Regions from separate parts of the Mesorhizobium sp. CO1-1-7 genome, predicted to be linked through region 3. Evidence: riboswitches for the same ligand, from Rfam matches in the RefSeq annotation. Region 3 holds a riboswitch; each other region holds the start of a gene.

Region 1 (5,836 bases), on a different contig from region 3:
TGCCGATCGACGCGGTGTTCGAATTGTCGGTCGAAGCGGCAGCAGCCTGGTTGGCGCCGTTGGAGCCATAGTTGTCGCTGCCCGCGAAAGCGCTGCCGGAGAGGGCCAGAACGGCGGCGGCAGCAATGAGGATCTTGTTCATTTTAATACTCCTGAATTTGTAGGTCCACCAGCGCGGCAGGGTCACCCGCCGCGTGCCGGGGATGGCTATTAATTGTTGCCGAAGAGGTTGTGGTCGGCGCCCGTCACAGGCGTCTGGGCAGCCGGCTCCGACTTCTTGGTCGAAGCGGTGTAGGAGCTGTCGACAGTGGCCGTGGGGGTCGCGGCGTTCGAACCATAATGGTCGCTGCTAGCGAAGGCGCTGCCGGAAATAGCCAGAAGGGCGGTGGCAGTGAGAATGATCTTTTTCATTTTTGTACTCCAGTATTTTTCCCGTCCGTCTAGCGGCGTGTCTTGGGATTAAATCGCGTCGTTCGGACAGCCCCGATGTGGGAGAGCCCCCTTGCCGTTTCCAATCACGAAGTTGTTCAGCGTGGACCATGACTCCACCACTTGAAATTGTACCAACGCCTTCTACATGTCTTATTTTTCCATTTGATATCAAATAGTTGCATAAGATCACGACCCGATCACCAACTGTGTCGGAAGGCTGGGCGTTCACACCGTCCTGCACGCACCGTCAACAGAAACGAACCGTTCGGTTCGATTTTAGACTCTGCTAATAGTCACTTTTCGAAACCATTAACCCTTTTCCGGCCCGCTGAGGGTCGAAAACGGTGCCCGCGCATCTGGCGAGAAGAGGCGATTCCCCCGCTGCAACCGCGCCGGGACGATCCCGCGTACGTGTCGCGCCGCATGGATGCGATGTCGCTTTCGTGCCGATGTCGCAAACCCTGTCGTGATTAGATCGAGCGATCTCAGGTGCCGCTGCGTGACGACGGAGCGGAGAATTGGGAAGCCGGTTAGATTCCGGCGCTGCCCCCGCAACGGTGGTGGAGTTCAAGTCGCAACGGGAGACCACTGGGCGAAAGCTTGGGAAGGTGTCGCGATGGTCCGCCAGGACAACTCCAGAGCCCGGAAACCAGCCCGAGATCGCTAGAACTCGACTGATCGCGGTGGGCGGTCAAGGGGCGGATGGTGTTGTCCGGCTTTCGCCGGCTTGCGCCCAGTCCTTCCTCCATCACCACCAGTTCAGTCCTTGAAAATGAGGACAGGACATGGACGCGCGCAACGACATGCTGAGGCTTTTGAACGGCCGCAGACAGGGCCTTTCGCTGGAACAGCCCTTCTATACCGACCCGGACTACTTCAAGCTTGACATGGAACTGATCTGGTATCGCGACTGGCTGTTCATCGGCCATGATTGCGAGTTGCCCAAGCCGGGCAGCTTCATCACCGTGCAGATCGGCGACTATCCGGTCGTGCTGGTGCGCGATCAGCAGGGCAAGATCAACGCTTTCCACAATTCCTGCCGCCATCGCGGCAGCCGCGTCTGCAACACCGACAAGGGCATGGCCGCCAAACTGGTGTGTCCCTATCACCAGTGGACCTACGAACTCGACGGCCGGCTGCTGTTCGCCCGCCAGATGGCCGATGGGTTCGACAAGAGCCAGTTCGGGCTCAAGCCGGTCGCCTGCGAAAGCGTCGCCGGCTATGTCTTCATCTGCCTGGCCAAGGAGCCCGCCGACTTCGCGCCGATGCGGGCGATGATCGAGCCCTATCTCCAGCCGCACCGGCTGAGCGAGGCCAAGATCGCCTTCGAGAGCACGATCATCGAGAAGGGCAACTGGAAGCTGGTCTGGGAAAACAACCGCGAATGCTACCATTGCGCGGGCAACCATCCTGAGCTGTGCAAGACCTTCCCGGAAGCGCCGACCGTGACCGGCGTGCAAGGCGCCGACAGCGATCCGGAGATGCTGGCCCACTGGGCGAAGTGCGAAGCTGTTGGCCTGCCCAGCAAGTTTCGCATCGACCCGGCCGGACAATACCGCGCCACCCGCGCGCCGCTGCTGCGCGATGCCCAGAGCTACACGACGACCGGCAAGCGGGCGGTGAAGAAGAACCTGTCCGACAGCGTCTCGGCCGACCGGATCGGCACGCTGATGCACTATCACTACCCGACAACCTGGAACCATATCCTCGTGGATCATGCGGTGACGTTCCGCGTGCTGCCGGTCAGCGCCACGGAAACAGCGGTTACGACCAAATGGCTGGTCCACAAGGATGCCGTGGAAGGCGTCGACTACGATCTCGCCGAACTCACCCATGTCTGGACCGAGACCAACGACCAGGACCGCCGCATCGTCGAGGAAAACGCCTTCGGCATCCTGTCGCCGGCCTACGAGCCCGGTCCCTATTCGGAGCTGCACGAGGGCGGCGTCATCCAGTTCGTCGACTGGTACGCGCGCTTTATCGGCCCACGGCTTTCCGAAGACGGCCGGCCTGCTCTGCGCAGTGTCGCCTAGCGCATGTCGGCCAAAACTGTGCAGCGGCTTTGGGATCACGACACGCCCAAAATGAAAGGTATGCAGGGATGAACGCCATGACTGATCTTGGGCTCTATCGCCACCTCGACCAGATGGCGCCGTGGAACGACAGGCTGCAGGTGCTGGAAGTAACCGGCGTCAGCGACGAGGCGCCCGACGTCAAGACCTTCACCTTCCGCTCCGACAACCAGACCTGGTTCCGCTACAAGCCGGGCCAGTTCGTGACGCTGGAATTGCCGACACCGGACGGCCCGCTGATGCGCACCTACACGCTGTCATCATCGCCGTCACGGCCATTCTCGATCGCGGTGACGGTGAAGGCGCAGGCGGGCAGCGTCGGCACACGCTGGATGTTCGATCACCTGACGCCCGGCTCGCACGTCAAGGCCTATGGACCGGGCGGCGGCTTTTCGCTGCACAGCCACCCGGCGGCGAAATACCTGTTCATCTCGGCCGGTTCGGGCGTGACGCCGATGATGTCGATGCTGCGCTGGCTGAACGACTGCGCGCCATGGACCGATGTCGGCTTCGTCAATTGCGCGCGGCGCCCGGAAGAGATCATCTTTCGCAAGGAACTCGAACTGCTCGGCGGCCATATGCCGGGCCTGTCGCTCGGCTTCATGATCGAGGAGCGGTCGAGCCGCGAGGGCTGGTACGGCCATATGGGCCGCATCGACGCCATCCGGCTGCCGCTCCTGGCGCCCGATTTCCGCGAACGCGAAATCTTCTGCTGCGGCCCCGACCCTTTCATGCGCGCCGTGCGCGGCATGCTGGAGGCCGCCGGGTTCGACATGGCAAAATACCATCAGGAGAGCTTTGCCGCGCCGGCGATGGAGGAAATCCCAGCGCCGTTTGCCTCGCCGGCTGAAGACGGCGCGGCGATTTGCGTCGAAGCCGCGACGCCGATCCGCTTCGCGCTTTCGGATGTCGACGCCGACTGTGTCGCCGGCCAGACCGTGCTGCAGACGGCGCGCGCCTCGGGTGTGCGAATACCGGCCGCCTGCGAATTCGGCCTTTGCGGAACTTGCAAAGTGAAGAAAGTCTCCGGCAGCGTCGAGATGAGCCACAATGGCGGCATCCTCGATCATGAGATCGATGATGGCTTCATCCTGGCCTGTTGTTCCAAGCCATTGTCGCCGCTTGAAATCGAGGCTTGATCCGCCCGGCTTTCGACTGAACCCGGAAATGGTCCCGCGTTGCCGGCAAAGGTTACCTTGCCAAGGAAGACCTGAAAGTTTACAGGCGTTGTTGGTGGAAGCGGTCCTGCTGGCGGGCAGGAAATGCAGGACGGGGCAACAATGACGCATGACTCCCACGCCTATGCGGTAGCGAGCCGGGATATCGTTTTCGAATCTTTCGATGGCGAGGCCGTGGTGCTCAATCTTGCCAATGGCAAATATTTCGGCTTTTCCGATTCCGGCAGCAAGGTATGGCAGGCGCTTTCATCCGGCGCGGACGCCCAGGCTCTGGTCGGGCTGAGCGCCGGCGGCTCGACAATAGGCCAGGCCGAACTCGAACGCTTCATATCGCAATTGCTCGAATTGGGTTTGCTGGTGCGCTTGGACGCGGCGGCGCAGCCTTTGCCGGGCGATTTGCCTGCCGAGCTTGCCGCCACGAACGAGCCGCTCAATGTGAGCATTCACGACGACCTCGCCGACCTGATCGTCGTTGATCCCATCCACGAGGTCGAGGAACCCCTCGGCTGGCCGGCGGTCAAGCAGGCTTCCTGACGGGGCGGCCGCAGCGTGATGGAAGGCGATTGATGCCGCGCGTCACGCTCGAAACCTTGCCGGATTACGCCAGGTATCTCATCGCCGCCGCTGAAGGCGCGGCCGCGTACTATCCGACCATGCGAAAGGTTCGCCTGCCCTGGCTTGAACTGACCGCGCATCTCGGTCACGGCGTGCTTGCCGATGCATTGGGCCATGCTTTCATCGAGCCCGCGCATGATCAGCCGGCACCGTCCACGGGTCGCATCTTCATCGCGCATCCCGGCATTGACGGCATCCCGGAGCCGGCGCACTGGGGCGATGCCCATTTCACCGAGCACGGTTTTGCCAAACGGCTCGCCGAAGCCGGTTTGCGCGGGCACCATTTCCACGACCTGGATTTCTGGCAGGTCTACGATCCGCACCGCCGCGTCGGCGTGCAGCTGATGGCCTCGGCCGATGCCTTTCCGCCCTGGGAGCCGGGAGCACCGCTGCGCGCCTTCCTGCACTGGGAATATGCCGCGCGCGGCATGCGGCTGACGCATGCCGGCACGCTTGGCATCGACGGCAACGGTATTCTGCTTGCCGGCTCGGGCGGGGCCGGGAAATCGGGGACCGTCGCCGCCGGCCTGCTTAACGGGCTCGACAGTGTCGGCGACGACTATGTGCTGATCGATCTCACCGACGGCGTGACCGCGCGCCCCCTTTTTTCGACGTTGAAGCAGGACACGGAAGGTTTCGCCCGGCTGGGCCTGCGGCAGCGGCTAACGGCGCAAGGCCCGCTGAACTGGCAAGGCAAGCACACGTTCCATATTCATGATATCGCGCCTCGGCCGGTGCCCGCCATGCTGGACATCGTCGCGCTGGTGGTGCCACATATCAGCGGAGGCGGAGCAAGTTCGATTATGCCGGTGTCGCGCAGGGATGCCATGATTGCCTTGGCGCCGTCCGGCATCGCCCAGATGCCGGGCGAGCGCGAAAGCGGCTTTCGCTTCTTCAGCGAATTGACGCGCCACCTGCCGTGCTTCCGTTTGTCCCTCGGCATCGACCCGGCAGAGATCGCCCGCACGATCGAGGATTTCCTGACACGAGGCGCCCGGTGAAGCTCAGCGTGATCATGCCTGTGTACAATCGCGAGCGCTATGTCGTCTCGGCGCTGCGCTCGCTCGTGCGGCAGCAAGATGCCGCCGATCTCGACATCATCGTGATCGACGACGGCTCGACCGACGGGTCGCCGGAGGCCGTGCGTTCGATGATGGCCGAGAACCCCTGCATTCGTCTTTTCCGGCAAGAGAACATGGGCGTGACCCGGGCTCGCAACGCTGGTCTCAGACTGCTCACGCCGGAAACGGAGCTCGTGTCGTTCCTCGATTCGGATGATGTCTCGCCTGCGGGACGATTCAAGGCCGATATCGCATGCTTTGACGCCGACCCCGCTCTGGAGCTTACCTATTCCCTGATGATGATGGTCGAACACATCGACGACGATCTGCTGGAACCCTGCCCCGGCAGCCATTTCATGACCGTGCGGGGAATTCATCTGTCGTCAGGCATTTTCTCGCGTAAGCTCATCGAACGGATCGGCGGCTTCGACGAGGCCTTCGGCCAGGCCGAAGACACCGACTACCTGCTGCGCACCTT
Region 2 (5,836 bases), on a different contig from region 3:
GGCATTCACATCGCCAAGACCGAGATCATCTGAGCTCGACAAACCCTGTCTGTCACTCGGCCGGGATTGCCGCCTCGCATCCTTCCAACTCGCATTCGTGGGTGGCGAGGCTGCGCTGGCCGACCAGCACCGTGATCAGTGCGATAGCGCCTGACACCACCGAAACCCAGAACCCGTTCTGGGCGCCGAACGCATCCACCACCGCGCCTGCGGCGAACGAACCAAGCGCCATGCCGATGCCGATGCCTGTCGTCACCCAGGTGATGCCTTCGGTCAGCATCGCTTCCGGAACATGCCGTTCGATCAGGCCGAAGGCGGTGATGAAGGTCGGCGAGATCGCCACGCCACTGATGAAGACAGTCAGAGCGAGCGCTGGCACGGTGCTGGCGGTAAGCGGCAGCAGTGTGCCGAGCGCGACCAAGGCAACCGCGACGGCGAGCTGGCGCTGCAGCGGTGCTTTCAGGTTGAGCGCGCCGATGATGATGCCGAGCACGAAGGAGCCCAGCGCATAGACGCCGATGACGAGACTGGCAGTGCCCGGCTGGCCGAGTTCCTTGGTGATCGCCACCGTGCTCACCTCCGTCGTCGCGAAGGTCGCGCCGATGAAGATCATGGCGAAGGTGATGATCTGAACCGGCCCGAGGCGGATTGCCGAGCCGCTGGAGCCATGGTCCACCGGCCGCACTTGCGGCTCGGTCGAACGCTGCAGAATGAAGGCTGTCGAGCCCAAGGCGAGGAACAGCGTGCTGACGACAACGCCCGCTTCCGGGAACAGCGCGGCGCTGAGGCCCACAGATAGCGATGCGCCGGCAATATAGACCAGCTCGTCCGCCGCCGACTCGAAGGCGAAGGCGGTGTTCATCTCGGACCGGCCCCGGAAAATCTCGGTCCAGCGCGCCCGCACCATGGCCGGCATGCTTGGCATCGCCGCTGCCAGCAGCGCCGACGCGAACAGCGTCCATACCGGCCAGTCTTGATTGGCCGATGCGATCAGGGCCGCGAATGCGAGCACGGAGATGATGGTGGTGGGTACGACAACCTGCGTCTGGCCGAGGCGGTCGACCAACCTCGATATCTGCGGCGCCAGAAAGGCATTGGCCAAGGCGAATGTCGCCGAAACCGCACCCGCCAACCAGTATTCGCCACGCGTCTGCGACAGCATCGCCACGATGCCGATCGGCGCCATGGCGATCGGCAGGCGCGCCATGAAGCCGGCGGCGGCAAAGCCCCTGGCTCCGGGAGCGCGAAAGATTTCCGAGTAGGGGTTTTGCATGATCCTGTTCCTCGACAAGGGGCGATTCGACAATTACATACGAGACGTATAAGTGTTAAATATAGCATACGTCGCGTATGTCAATTGGCATACGGAGCGTATGTAAGTAAGGCCAGAAGCATGCATCGACCGCGCAAGGAGATGATCGCCGAAACACGCGCCAAGCTGATCGCCGCGGCACGCCAGGCTTTCGGTACCATCGGCTATGCCGAAGCGTCGATGGATGATTTCACCGCGTCGGCCGGGCTGACGCGCGGCGCCCTTTATCATCACTTCGGCGACAAGAAGGGACTGCTTGAGGCGGTTATCGCTGAAATCGACGCGGAAATGGCGGCCCGGGTGAATGAGGTCGCGTCGCGGGCGCCGACCCGCTGGCAGCATTTCGTCGACGAATGCACGACCTATATCGAAATGGCGCTGGAGCCGGAAATCCAGCGCATCATGTTCCGGGATGGTCCGGCGGTGCTGGGCGATCCGGCACAGTGGTCGAATGCCAATGCCTGCGTCGGTTCAATGACCGGTCATCTGACAGCGCTGCAGCGGGAAGGGGTGGTCGTCCCCGGCGTCGACCCGGAGTCGGCAGCGCGGCTGATCAATGGGGCGAGCAGCCAGGCCGCGCAGCGCATCGCCAATTCGCCAGATCCCGAGGCGACATCGAAGATGGTGGTGGCCGCATTCAAGCAATTGCTCGAAGGCCTGCTGAAAAAGCCGGAAGCGCTTTCAAGATGAACCGCCATGGCCGTCCCGCCACTGCCTGCAATTGACAATAGCCGGTTTGAGCGCATCCTCCGCAGCCATCTCTGAGGGGAGATTCGGGCATGTGGGATTTCGATATCGGCAGGTCGGTGTCCATCATGATGCGGACCTGGCCTTTCATTGTCTTTCGCATGATCGTCTATTTTGGGATCACCCTGGCCTACATCGTGGCCACCGGCACCGGCGCCTCCGTCGGCTATGGCGTCGGCCATATTTCCACCGATCCCGACGGACCATTGTCTTTTGCGATGTGGGGTGGCGTGGTCGGTTTCGGCATCGTCTCGATCGCCGTCTACTGGATTCGCGAATACATCCTCTACGTTGTCAAGGCGGGCCATATCGCCGTCATGGTGCATCTGATCGACGGCCATGATATTCCCAACGGCCAGAACCAGATCGCCTACGCGAAAGAGGTCGTGACCGAGCGTTTTGCCGAGGCCAACATCCTTTTCGTCGTCGACCAATTGGTCAAGGGCGCTATCCGCGCCATCACCGGCCTGCTCGGCGGCATCGCGGCCTTCCTGCCCATTCCTGGCCTGAGCGGCCTGGTTTCGTTCCTCAACACGGTGATTCGCCTGTCGTTGACCTATGTCGACGAGATCATTCTCGGCTACAACATCCGCATCAGTTCGTCCTCGCCGTTCGAAACCGCGCGCCAAGGCGTTGTGCTCTACGCCCAGAACGGCAAGACCATGGTCAAGAATGCCGTCTGGCTAGGGGTCATCATGTGGGGCGTGTCGTTCGTGATTTTCCTGCTGATGCTGGCTCCGGCAGCCGCTATTCTTTACGTCATGCCCGGGCAGCTCGCCGGCTGGGCTTTCGTGCTGGCAATCGTCTTTGCCTGGGCTTTCAAGGCGGCCTTCATCGAGCCGTTCGCCATTGCCTGCCTGATGCAGGTCTATTTCAAGACCATCGAGGGTCAGGTGCCCGATGCCGCCTGGGACGCCAGGCTGGCCGAAGCCTCGTCGAAGTTCAGGGAACTCAAGGACAAGGCGCTCTCCACTTTCGGCGGTTCGCGCTGGGGCACGGCCGGCGCGACGCGCTGATCGGCTAGGCTCGCGGGCGCACCGGCGACGGTACCGAGGCGCGCCACTGCTGATTTGAGCAGCGCTTCGCCTTGTCCGCGAAAAGTCTCGCTCATGATAAGCTCGGGCAACGGCAGCCGCCGGCCCCAGCCGTGTGTTTCGAGATCCGGCTTCGGTGCGAATTCGGAAACGCGGCCGACGCAGAGATAGGCGATCGGCGTCACCTGATCGGGAATGGCCAGCAGGCTTTTCAGCGCTTGCGCCTCGATGATGCTGACCCAGCCGACGCCAACGCCCTCGGCGCGTGCCGCCAGCCAGAAATTCTGCACCGCGCAGACCGTGCTGTAGAGATCCATCTCCGGATTGTGCCAGCGCCCCAGCGGCGAGCCTTTCGAGCGCTCGCGGTCGCAGGTGATGCAGATGTTTAGAGCGCTTTCGCAAATGCCTTCGAGCTTGAGCTTGCGGTAGAGCGCCTGCCGTTCTGCCTCGATTTCAGGCAGTTCCCGTTCTCGCGCGGCCAGGAACAGGTCGCGCACTTCCGCCCGCCACGCGGCATCGCGAATGATAATGAAATTCCAGGGTTGCATGAAGCCGACCGACGGCGCGTGATGGGCGGCAAGCAGCAGCCGCGCCAGCACCTCGTCGTCGATCGTCTCCGATGTAAAATGGTTGCGGACGTCGCGCCGTGTGAAGATGGCGCGGTAAACAGCGTCGCGCGCAATCTGGTCAAATCCATCGCCCATTGGAGCGGTCATAGCTTCCGGCATCGCTTGTCCCCTTGCGATTGCAATCGATGTCATCCGCCTGACCATGCGGATGACGATGCCTGCCAGGCCGGTCTTCTGGCTCGGGATCAACCCGCGTCCGGTGCCTTCCCGTCATCGACAGTGGCATTTACCGGCGCGGTCCCCCTCACAGCGTTGGGCACGCCACGGAGTTCAACCGTGTTCCCGATTCTCCCGCCAGGGCATTTGCAGCCAAGTGGAATCACTTGGCGTCGCAGAATGCGGCTAAAACAAACAGACCGGCAGGCACCAGGCAGTAGCGGCAGTCTTACTCCGAAGGGCCGGCGACGCCAATGCCCGCAGCGACATCAATGGACGCAGGTTCGATTTTCCCCAGCGATCAAGCCGCGACGCATGGCCATCACGGCGCCGGGGCACTAGATAGAGGGCATGGCCACCCGTCTCTACACGCACCCGATCTTTCTCGAACACATCACCCCGCCCGGTCACCCTGAGCGGCCCGACCGCCTGCGCGCCATCGAGCGCGTGCTCGACGACGAAGCTTTTGCCGCGCTTGACCGCGTCGAGGCACCGCAAGGCGACGAGGCGACCATCCTCTACGCGCATCCCGCCGATTTCGTCGCGCGTGTCCGCGCCGCCATCCCCGACGAAGGCATTGCCCGCATCGACGCCGACACCACCGCCAGCCCGAAAAGCTGGCAGGCGGTGATTACGGCGATCGGTGCCGCCAATGCCGCCGTCGACGACGTCTTTGCGGGCCGCGCCGACAACGTCTTCGTCGCCGCCCGCCCGCCCGGCCACCATGCCGAAAAGACCACGGCCATGGGCTTCTGCTTCTTCAACACGGCGGCAATCGCAGCGCGCCATGCGCAGAGGAAGCATGGCGCCGAGCGTGTCGCGGTCGTCGACTGGGACGTGCATCACGGCAACGGCACGCAGGATATTTTCTGGGACGATCCCTCGGTGCTCTATTGCTCGACGCACCAGATGCCGCTTTATCCCGGCACGGGCGCGAAGAGTGAGACCGGCGCCGGCAACATCGTCAATGCGCCGCTGGCGCCTCGGACGGGCAGCGAGGTGTTTCGCGATGCGTTCCTGTCGCGCGTGCTGCCGGCACTCGACAATTTCGCGCCGGATCTGATTATCGTTTCGGCCGGCTTCGACGCGCACCATCGCGACCCGCTGGCGGAAATCAATCTGACCGAGGACGATTTCGACTGGGCGACCGGCCAGCTGATGCAGCGCGCCGCAATCCACGGCGGCAACCGGCTCGTCAGCCTGCTCGAGGGCGGCTACGATCTGCAGGGATTGGCATTTTCGGTCGCCGCCCATGTCGGGCGACTGATGAAAGGATGAATGATGACCGGTGAGATCAACGAAGACGTCAAGGCGATGAGCTTTGAACAGGCACTCGACGCACTGGAGAAGATCGTCGATGATCTGGAGCGTGGCGACGTACCGCTCGACCAGTCGATCCGGATTTACGAGCGCGGCGAGGCGCTGAAGGTTCATTGCGACCGGCTGCTGAAGGCCGCCGAGGACAAGGTCGAGAAGATCAGGCTGTCGCGCGACGGCAAGCCGGTTGGAACCGAGCCGCTCGACGCGGACTGAGGTCCGGAGCAGCCTTACCGGTTTTGGACACGATCATCATTGAGGATACAGTTCGTCCCGATTGAAACGGACAAGAGGAGATACGGAAGCGATGTGCAGAAACATCAAGACCCTGTTCAATTTTGATCCGCCGGCAACCAACGACGAAGTCCGCGACGCGGCACTGCAGTTTGTCCGCAAGCTGAGCGGCACGACGCGGCCTTCTGCCAAGAACCAGCATGCGTTCGATCATGCCGTCGAAGCCATCGCGGCATCCGCACGCGAATTGCTCGATTCCCTCGAAACCCACCAGCATCCGCGCAATCGCGAAGAGGTGGCAGCCAAATTAAAAGCAAAAGCGGCGATCCGGTTCGCCTGATATGCCCAAGCGCCCACTGACCGCTGACGAGGAGAGTTCATGAGCTTCTTCCCCGGCAAGGACCCTG
Region 3 (5,836 bases):
TCGGGAATGAGGATCGCGAGCTTGCGCTCCTCCCGCTTCGTCTCCCGCAGCCGGATGAAAGCCGCGACTCGCCCCGCCACTTGCTCCAACCGATCCAGTTCCGGGCGGTTCGCCAACGCACGATGGCCAAGCGCCGGATCGATATCGCTCTCGGCCTTGAAGGAAATGGCGCCGGCGAGGATGCGGCCGTCGAGTTCGGGCAGCACGACATGCATGGCAAGGTCGGCGGGCGCCAGGCCGCGCTGGTTGTTTTCCCAGATGTCGCGGCGCGTGGTGGCGACGATGACCTGGAAGACGGGCACGCCGGCGCGGTCGAACAAGGTTTCGACGCCGGGCTCGGCGCCGGAAGCGAACGCGGTCGCGGTGACGATCGCGGCGGGTTTCAGCGATGCGATGGCATTTTCGACGAACGCCAGCGACACCGGATCCTTCAGACTGGAAACGAAGATCGGCACCGGTGCCAATCCCCTGGAGCGCAAAGCCTCGGCCAGCGCATCGATCGGGGCGACATCGGCGGCGAGCAGCATCGATCGGTAGAAGAGAATCGGGACAATGGGAGTGCCGCTATTGGAACCGGCCGGCTCTTCCGCGACCCCCAATCCAGCCTGATAGTAACCGGCCTTCGGCACGCTGACCGGGTTGGCGACGGGCGCATCCTGTCCAGCCAAGCCTGCCAGCCTGTGCACCAGCGCGCCCATATTGGCCGGGCCGCCCTCGCGGAAATAGCCGAGCAGGCCGTCCAGTTCGGCGCGGGGCAGCGTCGAGGCTTCGACCAGCCTGAGATCCTCGTCGTGGCTTTCACCGGGAAGCAGCGCCAGTTTGATGCCGCGTTTGCGGGCAATCACCGCCAGTTGGTCGCAGCCATAGCGCCACCAGTCGTAGCCGCCGAGGATGCGCACCAGGATGACTTTGGCGTGGCGGGCGACGCTGTCTATCCAGAGGTCGACGGACATGGGATGGCGCAGGTCGCGCAGTGCGGCCAGCCGCATCGAGGGCAGGCGACCAGCGTCGGCCTTCCACGCCGCAGCCAGTCCGGCGAGATCGCTGTCGGTGAAGGACAGGGCTACGATATCCGCCGGCGCCTGCCTGAGATCGACAGGCTCGGCGAGGTCGTCGAGCGAGGCGGAGGTCGTGGTGAGGATGTGCATCGCGGCCCGGGCCTGAAATCAGCCGGCGAGGATACGTTCGATCGCCGGGCGGTTCAGCCCCTTGAGGCCAATGACGACGAGCCGCGAGCGGCGGTCGTCCCCAGCGGTCCAGGCGCGGTCGTAGTAATGATTGACGCGCGGGCCGACGGCTTGCAGCAGGAGCCGCATAGGTTTGCCGCCGACCTCGACGAAGCCTTTCACGCGCAGCACGTTTTCCTGTTCGGCGGCCGCGGCGACGCGCTTGGCCAATTCGTCCGGATTGGCGATCGAGGGAATGTCGACGATGAACGTGTCGAAGTCGTCATGCTCATGGTCGAAGGCGCCGTCATGATGCGACTTGCGGTTCTCGATGTCGTCCTCGACGGCGAGACCGAGCCCGAGCAGCACCGAGGGATCGACCTTGCCATGAGACGTCGGCACGATCTTTACGGCGCGGGCCGAGTGTTCGTTGACGATGGCCTTGGCGCGGGCTGAACCGGCGGCGTCCATCAGGTCGCTCTTCGACAGGATGATCAGGTCGGCGCAGGAAATCTGGTCCTCGAACACTTCCTCGACCGGGTCGTCATGGTCGAGGCTCTCGTCCTGCGCGCGCTGCGCCTGCAGGGCGTCCATGTCATTGGCGACGCGGCCTTCCGCCAGTGCGGGACCGTCGACCACGGCGATGACGCCATCGACGGTCACGCGGCTCTTCACCGTCGGCCACTGGAAAGCCTGGACCAGCGGTTTGGGCAGAGCGAGGCCCGAGGTTTCGATCAGGATATGGTCGACCTTCGGCGTCAGCGACAGGATCTTGTCGAGCGCCGGCACAAAATCGTCGGCCACGGTGCAGCAGATACAGCCATTGGCCAGTTCGACGATGTTTTCCTCTGGGCAGGTGTCGATGCCGCATCCCTTGAGGATCTCGCCGTCGATGCCGATGTCGCCGAACTCGTTGACGATGATGGCAATCCGCTTGCCGCCGGCGTTTTCCAGGAGATGGCGGACCAGCGTCGTCTTGCCGGCGCCGAGGAAGCCGGTGACGACGGTGCAGGGAACGCGGGACAGAGATGTTGTCATGATCAATCTTTCAGCATGTCGAGGGGAGGGATGCGGGCAACGAGGCCGCGCTTGAGACTGTCGGGCCTGCCCCGCCAGGGAATGAGGCCGTCGCTCGAGGTGGCGAAGAGTTTCGCGCCAGTGACGAGATCGGCGCCGCTGCTCGCGGTCAGATCGCCGAACACATAGCTCCAGCAGCCGTCGCGCAGGATCGCGGCGCTCAGCCGGCGCTTGCAATTGCCGAGGCATTCGACCGTGCGGATGCGAATCTTCTCGCCCGAGGCGGCTTGGCGCGTATCTTCGGCCAAAAGTTCGCCGGCCCGGGGATGGGCGTCGGATCCAGTCTCGTCGCGACAGGAAGCGCAGACAATGACCGTGATGCCGGCCAGGGGATGATCCCCGCCGGACGAAATGTCGGTTGTTTCAGCCGAAAAACTGCTGTCGCGATCCACATCAGGCTCCTTGCCCGGAAAACCCGCCAGGCGATCGGATTCTTGCATTCCAGACGGCAGGTCTCCTGGCTCGCGGGTCATCGCCTTGGGTAGCCGCCTTCCCGGGACAATCCCAGTGGCTTTCGGCCTTGGCTCTTCGCTCACAGTTGCGGGGACAGCCGCGGATTTGGGATTTTCAATCCCGCACCGCATTCCCTCTTGGCTCCTCTCTTTGCCGAGAGGAGACCGTCTGGATGGGATTTAGGCTCTTGCGGGCAGCGGTGTCAACGCGAGCTTACGACACCGCGATGTCGGACAGCGCCGGGCCGAGGTCGCCGGCAGGCGTTATTTCCATGCGCTCGAGGCCAAGCCAGCCCTGCATCTGCTTCAATTCCTCGAAGAGCTGGGCTGCGGTTTCGGGCGGTGCGCCGGGCTCGGCGTAGGCGGCATGGACGCGCAGGACACTGGCCGGCCGGTCAGCCTTGAGGTCGACGCGCGCCACGATCCTGTCGCCGAGCAGGAAAGGCAGGACATAGTAGCCGTATTGGCGCTTGTCGGCCGGCGTGTAGATTTCGATGCGGTAATGGAAGTCGAACAGCCGCTCCGAGCGCGAACGCTCGAAGACGACCGGATCGAACGGCGCCAGCAGAGCGCGGGCCTCGATCTTGCGCGGGATACGGGCGTCCTTGTGAAGGTAAGCCGGCTTGTCCCAGCCCTCGACACGGACCGGCAGCAAGTCGCCGAGCTCGACCAGTTCCTCCAGCCGGCCTTTCATGTCGGCCGGCGAGAGTCGAAAATAATCGCGCAGGTCGCCTGATGTCGCCACGCCATGGGCACGGGCGGAAATGCGCAGCAATTCGCGATGCGCGTCCTCAGGCGTCGGTACCGGCAGATCGAGGATCGCCTGCGGCAGCACGCGCTCCGGCAGGTCGTAAAAGCGCTCGAAGCCGCGCCGGTGCGCGGTGGTGATGCGCCCGGCCCAGAACAGCCATTCGAAGGCGTGCTTGGCATGGCTCCAACCCCACCAGCCACCGGAGCCTTTCTGGCCTTCGAGCGCCGAAGCGGCGATCGGCCCGCGCGCGACGACCTCGCGGTAGATCTCTTCTATATAGGCTGCGTGCTCGCGGCCCCATTTGGCCAGCCCCAGATACATTTCATCGCCTTGCTCGGCGCGCTGCATGCGCCAGCGCATCAGTGGGTAGGTCTCGACCGGCAGGAACGAGGCTTCATGCGCCCAATATTCGAAGACGGTGCGCTTGCGCGTCACGGCGGCGTTGTCGAGCAAAGCGAGGGGATAGGGGCCGAGACGCGAATAGAGCGGCATGTAATGAGCGCGCACCACCGCACTGACGGAATCGATCTGCAACAGGCCGGTGCGAGACAGAACGCGGGCGAAATGGCGGCGGTCCGGCGTGCCGGCGGGGCGGGGATCGAGAAATCCCTGGGCGGCGAGCGCGATGCGCCGCGCGGCGGCAAGCGAGATCTTTTCCTTCATGCGGATGCGTCCCTGATGGACCTGTCTGGCGTCATTGCCGGCGTGATTCCCGTCCATGCTAGCAGGGTTTTGGCGGCAACCCTGTCAGGAGAGAAAAGTGGAGTTAAAAGCGAAGGAAATCAAACAGGAGCGGATGGGACCAGTTTCTCCCGGAATGCCGTCCAGCTCGGTGTTTTGAACAAGGTTTGACTTGCTTCGCTGGAAGTGCTGCGCTAACCCTCGCCGCGTTGCAGCATAGGCCCCTTAAAACGGTTCAGCGGTTAATCTGTCACGCTTCCGCATTAAGGTTCGGTGCTGTAGTCAAAGTGGATTGGCGCCAACGGAAAGCCGCTGCATGAACGCACTTCTCAGTTCGTACCTGCCCATCGTCCTGTTTATCGGCGTGGCACTGGTCGTCGGCCTGGCGCTGCTGGCGGCTCCGTTCCTGGTGGCGTATCGCAACCCCGATCCCGAAAAGCTTTCCGCCTACGAGTGCGGTTTCAACTCGTTCGACGATGCCCGCATGAAATTCGACATCCGCTTCTACCTGGTGTCGATCCTGTTCATTATATTCGACCTGGAAGTTGCCTTCCTCTTCCCCTGGGCAGTGTCCTTCTCGAAGATCGGCATGCTCGGTTTCTGGTCAATGATGGTGTTTTTGGCAGTGCTGACCATCGGCTTTGCCTATGAATGGAAAAAAGGAGCGCTGGAATGGGATTGAACGACAGTTCAGGCACCCTCGTCGCGCCGAAGCCCAAAGGTATTATCGATCCCAACACCGGCAGGCCGGTGGGGGAGGACGATCCCTTCTTCCTCGAAATCAACAATGAGCTTGCCGACAAGGGTTTTCTGGTCACCTCGACCGAGGCGCTGATCACCTGGGCGCGCAGCGGCTCGCTGATGTTCATGACCTTCGGTCTGGCTTGCTGCGCGGTCGAGATGATCCACACCTCGATGCCGCGCTACGATTCGGAGCGGTTCGGTGTCGCGCCGCGCGCGTCTCCGCGCCAGTCCGACATCATGATCGTCGCCGGCACGCTGACCAACAAGATGGCGCCGGCGCTGCGCAAGGTCTACGACCAGATGCCGGAGCCGCGCTACGTCATCTCGATGGGCTCCTGCGCCAATGGCGGCGGCTACTATCACTATTCCTATTCGGTGGTACGCGGCTGCGACCGCGTCGTGCCGGTCGACATCTATGTGCCCGGCTGCCCGCCGAGCGCCGAAGCCCTGCTCTATGGCATTCTTCTGCTGCAGAAGAAGATCCGCCGCACCGGCACGATCGAACGGTAAATCCATGGCCGCCTCCTTAAGCGAACTGTCGACCTATCTCGGCGAGAAGCTGCCTGGCCGCTTCGGCGATGCGGTATTCGCCTATGGCGAGCTCACCGTTCACGTCGAGCCTCAAAACCTGATCGAGGTGATGACCTTCCTGCGCGACGATGCGCGCTGCCAGTTCATCTCGATCATCGATGTCTGCGGTGCCGACTATCCGTCGCGGGCCAAGCGCTTCGACGTCGTCTATCACCTGCTTTCGCCGAAGCAGAATGTGCGCATTCGCATCAAGGTGCAGGCCGACGAGGAGACGATGGTGCCTTCGATCACCGGCGTCTATCCCGGCGCCGACTGGTTCGAGCGCGAAACCTACGATCTCTATGGCGTGCTGTTTTCGGGCCACCCGGACCTGCGCCGCCTGCTGACCGACTACGGTTTCGAAGGCCATCCGCTGCGCAAGGATTTCCCGCTGA

What was found. Region 3 has a riboswitch for cobalamin ahead of LB516_RS09200 (DUF1636 family protein). Riboswitches for the same ligand answer to the same signal wherever they lie in the genome.
Region 1: another riboswitch for cobalamin. It lies ahead of LB516_RS28370 (aromatic ring-hydroxylating oxygenase subunit alpha); the one in region 3 lies ahead of LB516_RS09200 (DUF1636 family protein).
Region 2: another riboswitch for cobalamin. It lies ahead of bluB (5,6-dimethylbenzimidazole synthase); the one in region 3 lies ahead of LB516_RS09200 (DUF1636 family protein).

The regions. Positions count from the first base shown of each region.
Region 1 covers NZ_JAIUHA010000018.1:62-5,897, forward strand. The annotation lists partial or broken gene LB516_RS28360 (DUF680 domain-containing protein) at 1-142, opposite strand, end outside; gene LB516_RS28365 (DUF680 domain-containing protein) at 211-411, opposite strand; cobalamin riboswitch at 903-1,105, shown strand; gene LB516_RS28370 (aromatic ring-hydroxylating oxygenase subunit alpha) at 1,218-2,465, shown strand; gene LB516_RS28375 (hybrid-cluster NAD(P)-dependent oxidoreductase) at 2,543-3,643, shown strand; gene LB516_RS28380 (PqqD family peptide modification chaperone) at 3,785-4,216, shown strand; gene LB516_RS28385 (serine kinase) at 4,249-5,298, shown strand; gene LB516_RS28390 (glycosyltransferase family 2 protein) at 5,295-5,836, shown strand, end outside.
Region 2 covers NZ_JAIUHA010000005.1:48,465-54,300, reverse strand. The annotation lists gene ribB (3,4-dihydroxy-2-butanone-4-phosphate synthase) at 1-33, shown strand, start outside; gene LB516_RS11905 (MFS transporter) at 53-1,273, opposite strand; gene LB516_RS11900 (TetR/AcrR family transcriptional regulator) at 1,394-2,002, shown strand; gene LB516_RS11895 (hypothetical protein) at 2,092-3,075, shown strand; partial or broken gene bluB (5,6-dimethylbenzimidazole synthase) at 3,192-3,797, opposite strand; cobalamin riboswitch at 3,869-4,051, opposite strand; gene LB516_RS11885 (histone deacetylase family protein) at 4,230-5,156, shown strand; gene LB516_RS11880 (exodeoxyribonuclease VII small subunit) at 5,160-5,411, shown strand; gene LB516_RS11875 (DUF2277 domain-containing protein) at 5,503-5,769, shown strand; gene LB516_RS11870 (pirin family protein) at 5,809-5,836, shown strand, end outside.
Region 3 covers NZ_JAIUHA010000003.1:536,897-542,732, reverse strand. The annotation lists partial or broken gene LB516_RS09210 (cobaltochelatase subunit CobN) at 1-1,148, opposite strand, end outside; gene cobW (cobalamin biosynthesis protein CobW) at 1,167-2,204, opposite strand; gene LB516_RS09200 (DUF1636 family protein) at 2,207-2,635, opposite strand; cobalamin riboswitch at 2,673-2,880, opposite strand; gene LB516_RS09195 (winged helix-turn-helix domain-containing protein) at 2,910-4,109, opposite strand; gene LB516_RS09190 (NADH-quinone oxidoreductase subunit A) at 4,444-4,809, shown strand; gene LB516_RS09185 (NuoB/complex I 20 kDa subunit family protein) at 4,800-5,381, shown strand; gene LB516_RS09180 (NADH-quinone oxidoreductase subunit C) at 5,386-5,836, shown strand, end outside.